DNA from 3 places in the Holtiella tumoricola genome. Region 2 is predicted to be linked to each of the others. Evidence: predicted binding sites of a transcription regulator. Region 2 holds the regulator's gene; each other region holds the start of a gene.
The links. Region 2 encodes Rex, which represses fermentation and respiration genes when NADH is low (regulators of the CRP and FNR family bind a similar motif). Its sites were predicted from a motif close to ATTGTTAANTANTTAACAAT; they were not measured.
Positions count from the first base shown of each region.

Region 1 (3,218 bases), on a different contig from region 2:
ATTAATCACTAATGCAATGATTGCTCCAAATATAACAAAAAGAATACGACTTTCTGATAGTACTAATGCATCTCCCATCAATGCTGCTGCACCAATAGCTGAAACAGTCACACAAATGGTTGTATGTCGATACTGTTTTAAGTAATTCCCAATATATCCAGCGCCCATTAAAATTATAGTACGTATAGTTAAATCATGAAAAATACTAAATAAAATAACAACTATAATCGATCCTATAATCGTTGCAAAGATACGATCCTTTAGTTTCTGCTTTGACTGTTCATATATAGGCACAATCAAAGAAAAAACTGTAAACATAATCCATCTTCCCTCTGTTAACTTAAAAAAGTCTGTTAAAAAAGCCGCTAATGTAATACCTATAGCAAGACGGCATGCATAAGAAAACTTAATAGAATTTCTATCTAACTCTATTTTAAAGACAAAATGTTTCTTAAATCTCTCTAAATTATATTGGTTATTTTCTATCTTACTTAATTCTTCTAAATTATTTTTAATAAAGCTCAGATGATTAAGAAGCTTCAAAACTTCTATATCATTAATTCTTTCTATCTGATATTTACTTAATAAGGTCTTAAAGATCTCATCTAAGCAGTCTATTTCTGCTAAATCATTAAAGCATTTACTTATTTGATCCAGTATGCTAATAAGGTCATCAATCATTTCTTGTTGCTCTGCTTCATACTTAACTTTGTCTAAAAGATAAGAAATTTTTTCTAAAGAAACAGCTAAGTTAAGCTTGATCATTCCCTCCTCCGTTAGATAAAAATCTTCTTCTCTTCTATCATAAAGTAGTGTAGTGAATAGATGAATCTGTTCTCTAATATCTTTATCTATCCCCTCATACTGTTGGTTTACCTTAATATACTCTGCCTTTTTAATAATATTTTTACACAGTTGTGCTAATAGCTGATTACCTACTTTTTTAAACTTATTTTTATTAATAACTAATTGAGACACCATAATAAAGATTGCTCCACATACTAAGGCGCTTAGTCTGTTAGGTATCAACTCTATACTAACTGGCGTTGCTAGTATAAACAAATACTCTAATACGAAAGGCATATACATAGGCTTCTTCAAATTATATAAAAGGCTATAGCCCAAAATAAAAATAGCTATAAAGTTAATAGGAATACCTAACCAAGTATTCATACTAGCCAGTGTGCTTGCACATCCAATAAATAAGTTTAAAGCAATAAGAGTAAAAGTATTTTTCCACGGTGCTAAAGTTAAATCTCTTTCTAAAAACATTAGCATAGCTGTTATGGTGGTAACACCGATTAAAGTATTTTCATTTCCAAAAATACTTTTGAAGATAATAATAAATCCTATAATTGCTACAAATAGAATTGTCTTTGACATAATGAGCTTTTTATTCATTTATATTCCTCCCCTTCCTATATACTTTTATTAATTTCTTATAGAGGTTCATTCTATACTTCTTTTCAACCATCTAATTACATTAATTACTTTACAACTTTTTTGTTGCATTCGCAACTTTTGACTTAGTAATAGATATTTCTTTAACAAAAAAAGATATTTAATAAAAAGACTGCTATCTTAATATAGCTGTCCTTTTTATTAGATATCTCCTTATATTTTTAGCTATAAAAATATTGTTAAAAATTAAATTTTCATATATTCCTAATATATATTTTAAAATTATTTAATAAAAATAGTTTATTTATTATTTCTGCCAATCTATTTCTCAAGATTTTTTTGTCATATAAGCTATTTTTTTATAACATATGTTTATTTTTTTATGCAATTAATGCATTTTTCTTTGACACTTACCACTTGTTAAATAATTGACAATTTTAAACTCCAGTAGTATTATTACAATGTATTCAAAATAAATATTAATTTTATATATTTATATGTAAATTAATAGTATATATAACAAATACGATATCTAATTATTGTTTATAAGGGAGGCTGTTATTATGGCTACAGAAAAAAAAGCACCTGTTGAAGCTCCTGTTGTGGATGCTCAAGCTATGGTTAATGAATTAGTTGAAAAAGCAGATAAAGCACTTGAAGAGTACATGAAACTCGATCAAGAACAAATTGATAAAATCACTCAAGCTATGGCCCTTGCTGGTCTTTCAGCTCAAATGAAGCTTGCTAGAATGGCTGTTGAAGAAACAGGACGTGGCGTTTTTGAAGATAAAGTTACAAAAAATATCTTTGCTACAGAATATATTTATCACAGTATTAAACATGACAAAACTGTTGGCTTAATCGAAGATAATGAAGATGAAGGTTATATGGAAATCGCTGAACCAGTTGGTATTGTTTGCGGTGTTACACCTACTACTAACCCAACTTCAACTGCTATGTTTAAAGCAATTATCTGTGCAAAAACACGTAATCCTATCATCTTTGGTTTCCATCCATCTGCACAAAACTGCTCACGTGAAGCTGCTAAAATCGTAAGAGATGCTGCTGTTGCTGCTGGCGCTCCTGAAAACTGTGTTCAATGGATTGAATATCCATCAATTGATGCTACTACAGCTCTTATGAACCATCCAAAAGTTGCGATGATTCTTGCTACTGGTGGTTCTGCAATGGTTCGTTCTGCATACTCAGCTGGTAAACCAGCACTTGGTGTAGGCCCTGGTAACGTACCTGCTTTCATTGAAAAAACAGCTAACTTAGAACAATCTCTTACAGACCTTATGCTTTCAAAAGCATTTGATAACGGTATGATTTGTGCTTCTGAACAAGCTGCTATCATTGAAGCACCTGTTTATGATAAAGCAGTTGCTTTCATGAAAAAATTTGGTTGCTACTTTGCAACTAAAGAAGAAATTAAAAAACTTGAACCAATTGTTATCAACCCACAAAAACAAATGGTTAATCCAGATATCGTAGGTAAATATCCATATGAAATTGCTGCTCTTGCAGGTATTACTATTCCAAAAGAAACAAAAGTACTTTGCTGTGAAATTGATGGCGTTGGCGAAGAATATCCTCTTTCAAGAGAAAAACTTTCTCCAGTACTTGCTGTTGTAAAAGCTAAAGATGCTGAAGATGGTATCAAAAAAGCTGAAACAATGGTTGAACTTGGTGGACTTGGTCATACAGCTGTTATCCACTCTACTGATGAAGCGCTTATTGAAGAATACGGTGAAAGACTTAAAGCTTGTCGTATCATTGTAAACTCTCCTTCTGCTTTTGGTGGTATTGGTGATGTT
Region 1 covers NZ_JAQIFT010000058.1:30,569-33,786, reverse strand. The annotation lists gene PBV87_RS15940 (FUSC family protein) at 1-1,401, opposite strand, end outside; gene adhE (bifunctional acetaldehyde-CoA/alcohol dehydrogenase) at 1,965-3,218, shown strand, end outside.
Region 1: adhE (bifunctional acetaldehyde-CoA/alcohol dehydrogenase) is a predicted target of Rex. The motif match lies at 1,818-1,837, and genes of this name have one in related genera.

Region 2 (3,218 bases):
ACATAAAGGATTGTACCTTCATATTGATTCAGTGCATTTTCAAGAACTTCTTTGGACATCATATCAAGGTGATTAGTTGGCTCATCAAGGATGAGGAAGTTAGCTTTTGAAAGCATGATCTTAGCAAGTGCAACACGGCCTTTTTCACCACCGCTAAGGGCATGAATAGGTTTAAAAACATCTTCACCTGTAAATAGGAAAGATGCCAACATGTTACGGATTTCAGTATTTGTAAGATCAGGAAACTCATTTTGAATTTCTTCTATAATACTAGCATGTTGATTTAGGGTAGCATGTTCTTGATCATAGTAACCAATGTATACATTGGTGCCAAGTGTAACTGTTCCAGTTGTAATAGCGCTTGTACCCATAATCATACGGAAAAGAGTGGTTTTACCAATTCCATTAGGACCTACAATAGCAACCTTCTCACCGCGTTTGATATCAAAGTTAATATGGCTAAAGAGTGCCCCATCTTCAAATGACTTAGATAATTCTTTAACAGTGAGGACATCGTTTCCACTAGTAATACGTGGTGTAAGTACTAGATTCATAGGCTTGTCATCTATGGTAGGTAGGTCCATAACTTCTATTTTATCTAAAAGTTTTTCACGGCTTCTTGCACGTTTGATAGATTTTTCTCGATTAAATTGACGAAGTTTAGCGATAACAGCACGTTGTTTGGCAATTTCTTGTTGCTGTTTTTCATATTGATGCATAGCTGCTTCATAGACTTTTTCACTTTCAATGATAAAGTTACTATAATTGCCATTATAGACCATAGCACGACCAAATTCTAAGTGAACGACTTTCGTTACAACACGATCAAGGAAGTAACGGTCATGAGAGATTACAAGAACTGCACCTTTGTAACTTCTTAAGTAATTTTCTAACCATTCTGTAGCTGCGATATCAAGATGGTTAGTTGGTTCGTCAAGAAGGAGAAGGCTAGGCTCTTCTAAAAGAAGCTTAGCAAGGGCAACACGTGTTTTTTGACCACCGGATAAAGTGGTAATGGGTTGATTATAAATTTCTTCTTTAAGGCCTAATCCTTTTAGAACACCTTTTACAAGACTTTTATATTCATAGCCCTTTTTATCTTCAAAAGTTATACGGAGTGCATCGTACGTATGGGTTAATTCCATAGAATGAGTACGAGAAATTTCTTCTTCCATTTGATGAAGCTTAGCTTCTAATGCAATGACCTCATCAAATACATGAAGTAATTCCTCATATACCGTATGAGTAGAATTAAACTGCATATTTTGTTCTAAGTAACCAATAGTGGATCCTTTTGCAAAAAATAGATCACCTTCATCAGGGTGAAGTTCCCCAGTTAAAATTCGGAATAAAGTTGTTTTGCCGGCCCCGTTATTTCCAACTAGGGCAACTTTTTCTGTATCTTCTATATGAAATGAAACATCTTTTAACACAAGTTCTTCGTTAAAAGACTTACGAATACCATGACAATTAGCAATCATAAGTGAACCTCCTCATTATTGTAGTTTCATATTAACAGAAAAACGACAAAAATAAAAGCTATGAATGAACTATGTAGATTGACAAAAAAAAAACTAAAATGCTATACTATAGAATAAGAGTAAAAAGAAGGAGGTAAAGATGTGACTGAAGAGAGAAAGATTTCAATGGCAGTAATTAGAAGATTGCCAAGGTACTATAGGTATTTAGGAGAATTGCTTGACAATGGCGTAACTAAAATATCTTCTAGAGAACTAAGTGAAAAAATGAAAGTTACAGCTTCTCAAATTAGGCAGGATCTTAACAACTTCGGCGGTTTCGGACAACAAGGATATGGATATAATGTTGAATATTTACACAAAGAGATCGGAAAAATATTAGGACTTGAAAATACACATAGTATGATTATTGTAGGGGTAGGGAATTTAGGACAGGCTCTTGCAAATTATACAAGCTTTGAAAAGCGTGGTTTTAATTTAATCGGATTATTTGATGTCAATCCAAGACTTGTAGGTATGAGTATTCGTGGAATAGAAGTTCTGGATATAGACAAAATGGAAGAGTTCGTTAAGGAACATAAAGTAGATATTGCTATTTTGACAATGCCTAAGACTAAAGTTAAAGAAACAGCCGAAAATCTGGCTAAATGGGGTGTAAGAGGTTTATGGAACTTCTCACCTGTAGATTTATTTGTACCAGACGGCGTACAAGTAGAAAATGTACATTTATCACATTCATTAATGACATTAGCTTACAGAATTAATGAATGTGAAGGTGAATAAAATCAATAACTTCCAAACTATATGGAAAGTCGTAAACTTAGAATGTTCGTCTATCATACGTTGAAAAATAACAGAGATAGATGGACATTTTTTTATACATTTATCTTAGAAAAAAGATAAGAATGATAGCAGAATATAATAAAAGAATTCCGAACATTTTTTTTGAAAAAATAAGTGGTTCTATATAAAATGAAGAAAAAATAGAACTATAAAGTCGATAGAAATGAAAAATGTTCGAAATTGTATTGACTTACGTAAGTTTACATTCTAATATAATAATTAGAGAAATTATTATAGGATTTTAAAAAAATAATTAAGAAAATAGATAGAGGGAAGCTAGAAAACTGTAGTTTTTCTCTTTTTTAGCGCCTAAAATATTTTAAAAATAGATTTAATATAAAAGGAGAGTCTTGCGTGATTACCATTAACCAGTATTTATTAGCAACTAGTTTAGAAGAAGCGTACGAAACGCTTGTAGCCAACAAGAAAAATGTTATTTTAGGGGGCATGCTATGGCTTAAAATGGGTAAACAAGCTGTACATACTGCTATTGATTTATCTAAACTTGGACTTGACCAAATTACAGAAACAGATGAATACATTGAAATCGGATGTATGACAAGCCTAAGACAGGTAGAAACAAGTAGGCTTTTACAAGAGCATTTTGATGGTATTGTAGCAAATTGTGTTAAGGACATTGTAGGAACACAATTTAGAAATGTTGCAACTATAGGTGGAAGTGTATTTGGAAGATTTGGTTTTTCAGATGTATTAACAGCACTGCTTGCTTTAGATACTTATGTGGAACTTTACAAAGGTGGTGTTATGCCTTTAGAAGACTTTGTAAATGCAAAGAGAAATAAAGATATACTTGTAAAAGTTATGATCCGAAAAAGTGATAGTAAAGCGAGCTATCATACTCAGCGCAATAGTGCAACAGATTTCCCAGTACTTGCA
Region 2 covers NZ_JAQIFT010000007.1:68,928-72,145, forward strand. The annotation lists gene PBV87_RS01115 (ABC-F family ATP-binding cassette domain-containing protein) at 1-1,481, opposite strand, end outside; gene PBV87_RS01120 (redox-sensing transcriptional repressor Rex) at 1,623-2,261, shown strand; gene PBV87_RS01125 (FAD binding domain-containing protein) at 2,676-3,218, shown strand, end outside.

Region 3 (3,218 bases), on a different contig from region 2:
TACGAATTTCTAAATGCAATGCCACTTCTGCCATTTCATCAGTCACTACAGGCTCTAAAATTTTGTACTCTGGATCTGTTGGCTTAACCTTGATAAGTCCTGCAGTAATCCCTGCTCCAATTTTATTGGCAAGTTCTAATACCTTTTTCTTTACCATCCCTACCCCTCCTTAATTAAAATCCTATGATTAACTATTTTTCATTCCATAGCTTCACTTGCGTACGCAGCCAGTTGGCCCACTCCTCAATCCCTTCACCTGTTCTTGCAGAGATTGGAATCACCCGAATATTAGGATTTAATTTCTTTACACGTTCCTTTACAGCCTCAATATCAAAATCAAAATAAGGGAGTACATCTATTTTGTTTATCAATAATACATCTACAATAGAGAACATTAATGGATATTTTAAGGGTTTATCATCCCCTTCAGGTACGCTCAAAATCATTGCATTTTTAGAAGCACCTGTGTCAAACTCTGCTGGGCATACTAAGTTCCCTACATTTTCTAAGATTGCACAATCTACATCCTCTGTTCCAAGTCCTAAAAGTCCTTGTTTTGTCATATCTGCATCTAAATGGCACATGCCTCCTGTATGTAATTGAATCACCTTTACGCCTGTTTTAGATATAGAATGTGCATCCACATCTGAATCAATATCTGCTTCTAAAATCCCTAAACCCATTTCATTTTTTAAGATTTCTAAGGTTTTAACAAGCGTTGTTGTCTTGCCTGCTCCTGGTGAAGACATTAAATTAAGTAGAAAAGTTTTTTCTGCTTTTAAACCTTCTCTAAGTTGGTTTGCTTGTTGGTCATTGTCCTCAAAAATACTTTGTTTAATTTCCATGATTTTAAATGATTCCATCTTTATCTCCTCTTTCTCTTTTGACTTTTAATTTGAAAGTGATTTAACGTCTTGATAGCCCTTTAAATCTACATAAAGCTCATTACGATATGGGCTTTTCTTTCTCTTAATAGATTTATTAATCATATAAATCAGTACAAGCACATTGGCAACTAAAGCAGCCAAACTAAATACAAAGAGTGGTGTTTCATTATAAGATGAAGCAACCGCAAACTTACCTTGATCAATAAATGCTGGGAAAGTCTGTGCAAACATACACCATAAGGCTAACGTATGTGCACGATGTTGAAGCCAAGCCCCTTTGCCTACTGTAAATGCACATACTGTTGGTGCTAATAAGAGTGCAAAACCACAGTACCAAGCATGACCTGGGAGACAGTTATATGTATAAGCAAAGTTCCATAGATCATAAGCGATAATCCAGAACCATAACATATCTGGCCATAGCATATCTTGGCTCTTATCCTTACTAGATGCTTTTCTAATGCAAATGCCAAACCAACCTGTAATGGTAATAATGTTTAATATGCCTGCAAGTGCATTCATATAGTTCCAAGGTCCACCTAACACATACATGGCTTCATCAGCTAAATAGCCGCCCCCTGCATATTGCATCCCTACTTGAAGGTCACGTACAACAGCCTCCATAATATTAATTGCTAAAATAAGTGGTGGAAAACATAATATCCACTTTTTATCTGCTAGACGACACTCAAGCCCTGATACTTTACTTTTCCATTTCACATGTCTAATACACCAAAACCCGATACACCCAGCTGTAGCAGAATAAACCTTTGCTAAATGAAACCAATCTGTATAGGTTGTATCACTTAATACAGTGAACCAAAGGATTGAAAGGATAATAGGTAGAACGACAAAACTACAAAAACCTATATATTTGTTCCGACGCGTCAGCTCATTTAGGCCAAATAGCATTAAAAAGACAATTAGCCAAACTCCCCAAACACCTAAACTTGTTGCACCCTGTTCATAGTTAAAAACGAACATCACTACACCTCCAATTGTTAAAAAAGCAACATACTTTATACTCTAATTTTACTTTTTATTCAAACTAATACACAATAGACAGAAAAAGGAAAGTGTCGACTTTGAACACTTTCCTTTTCTTTTACTCTTCTATTTTTTTATAAATGCATCTACTGATCTTGGAATACTCCCTGTAATCATGATGAGTAGTCTTTCTAGCATCTTTTCTGGTTCTTCTTTCATCCCTTCGCTGACCCAATCAATCATGAGCCCATTAAAGACATGAATATAAAAATTGACAATAAAGCTTCGATCCGCCTCTTGTAATGTTACATTTAACTTTTTCTCACACTCGTCTACAACTTCTTCTAAAAGTGCTCTTGAAAGATTTCTAATATATGTACTTGCTTCTGGCCAATAAGAAGAATGATAAACATGTAAAATCATCTTAGAATTTCTCTTTAAATAATACATGGTTGTTAGAAAACCGGCACTCCAGGTTTCAAAAGTTCTATTTTGAGCAATTTCTACAGAAAGTTCTTCAAAGAAAATGAACTTAAAGATATCCATAATATCTGTAAAATGATTATAAAAGGTTTGCCTGTTCACACCACAGTATTCACAAAGTTCTTTTACCGTCAGCTTATCAATAGATTTTTTGTTTAATAACTCTTTATACGACTTAATGATTACATTCTTAGCACTTTGCTTCATTTTGTTTTCTCCCCTTACAAAAATGAATAGTTATTTTTAGCATAGCATTGTTTCTATCGGCTTACAACCTAGCCATCATTATATTCTGACGTTATCTCTTCTAAAACTGCATACTCTCTTTTAAGTTCCTATAAAAAAAGATGCATGGATTACAAGATCGTCTGTAATTCATGCACCTTAGCATTACTTTATTTATTCTTTATTTTCATTTTCTCCGTAAAACTTATCATTTTCAAGCTCTCTATATAATTTCATCTTCTCTTTAAAGAGTTCGCTGTTAGTAGGTGGCGTATATGTAATACAGTTTGCACCTGCGCGAATAGTTTGCAAGATACTTTCTTTATTCGGACCACCTGTCGCAATAATAGGAATATCTGGATATTCTTTACGTATTTTTTCTACGATACGTACAGTAGCCGCACCTCCACTTACATTAATAATATCAGCGCCTGCTTCAAGTTTTTCTCCTATATCCGTAAGTTCACTTACTACGGTTATTATAACAGGAATGTCTATTTGCTCTTTTACATGTTGGATGGTTTCATTAGGGGCTGGTGCATTTAATACCACACCTATTGCACCTTGAAACTCCGCGTGTAGTGCAATATTAGCAGACCTGGTTCCATGTGTTAATCCACCACCTACACCACATAT
Region 3 covers NZ_JAQIFT010000036.1:28,585-31,802, reverse strand. The annotation lists gene PBV87_RS08280 (FAD-dependent oxidoreductase) at 1-157, opposite strand, end outside; gene hypB (hydrogenase nickel incorporation protein HypB) at 192-863, opposite strand; gene PBV87_RS08270 (DUF5692 family protein) at 891-1,871, opposite strand; gene PBV87_RS08265 (TetR/AcrR family transcriptional regulator) at 2,001-2,564, opposite strand; gene PBV87_RS08260 (beta/alpha barrel domain-containing protein) at 2,757-3,218, opposite strand, start outside.
Region 3: PBV87_RS08270 (DUF5692 family protein) is a predicted target of Rex. The motif match lies at 1,885-1,904, and genes of this name have one in related genera.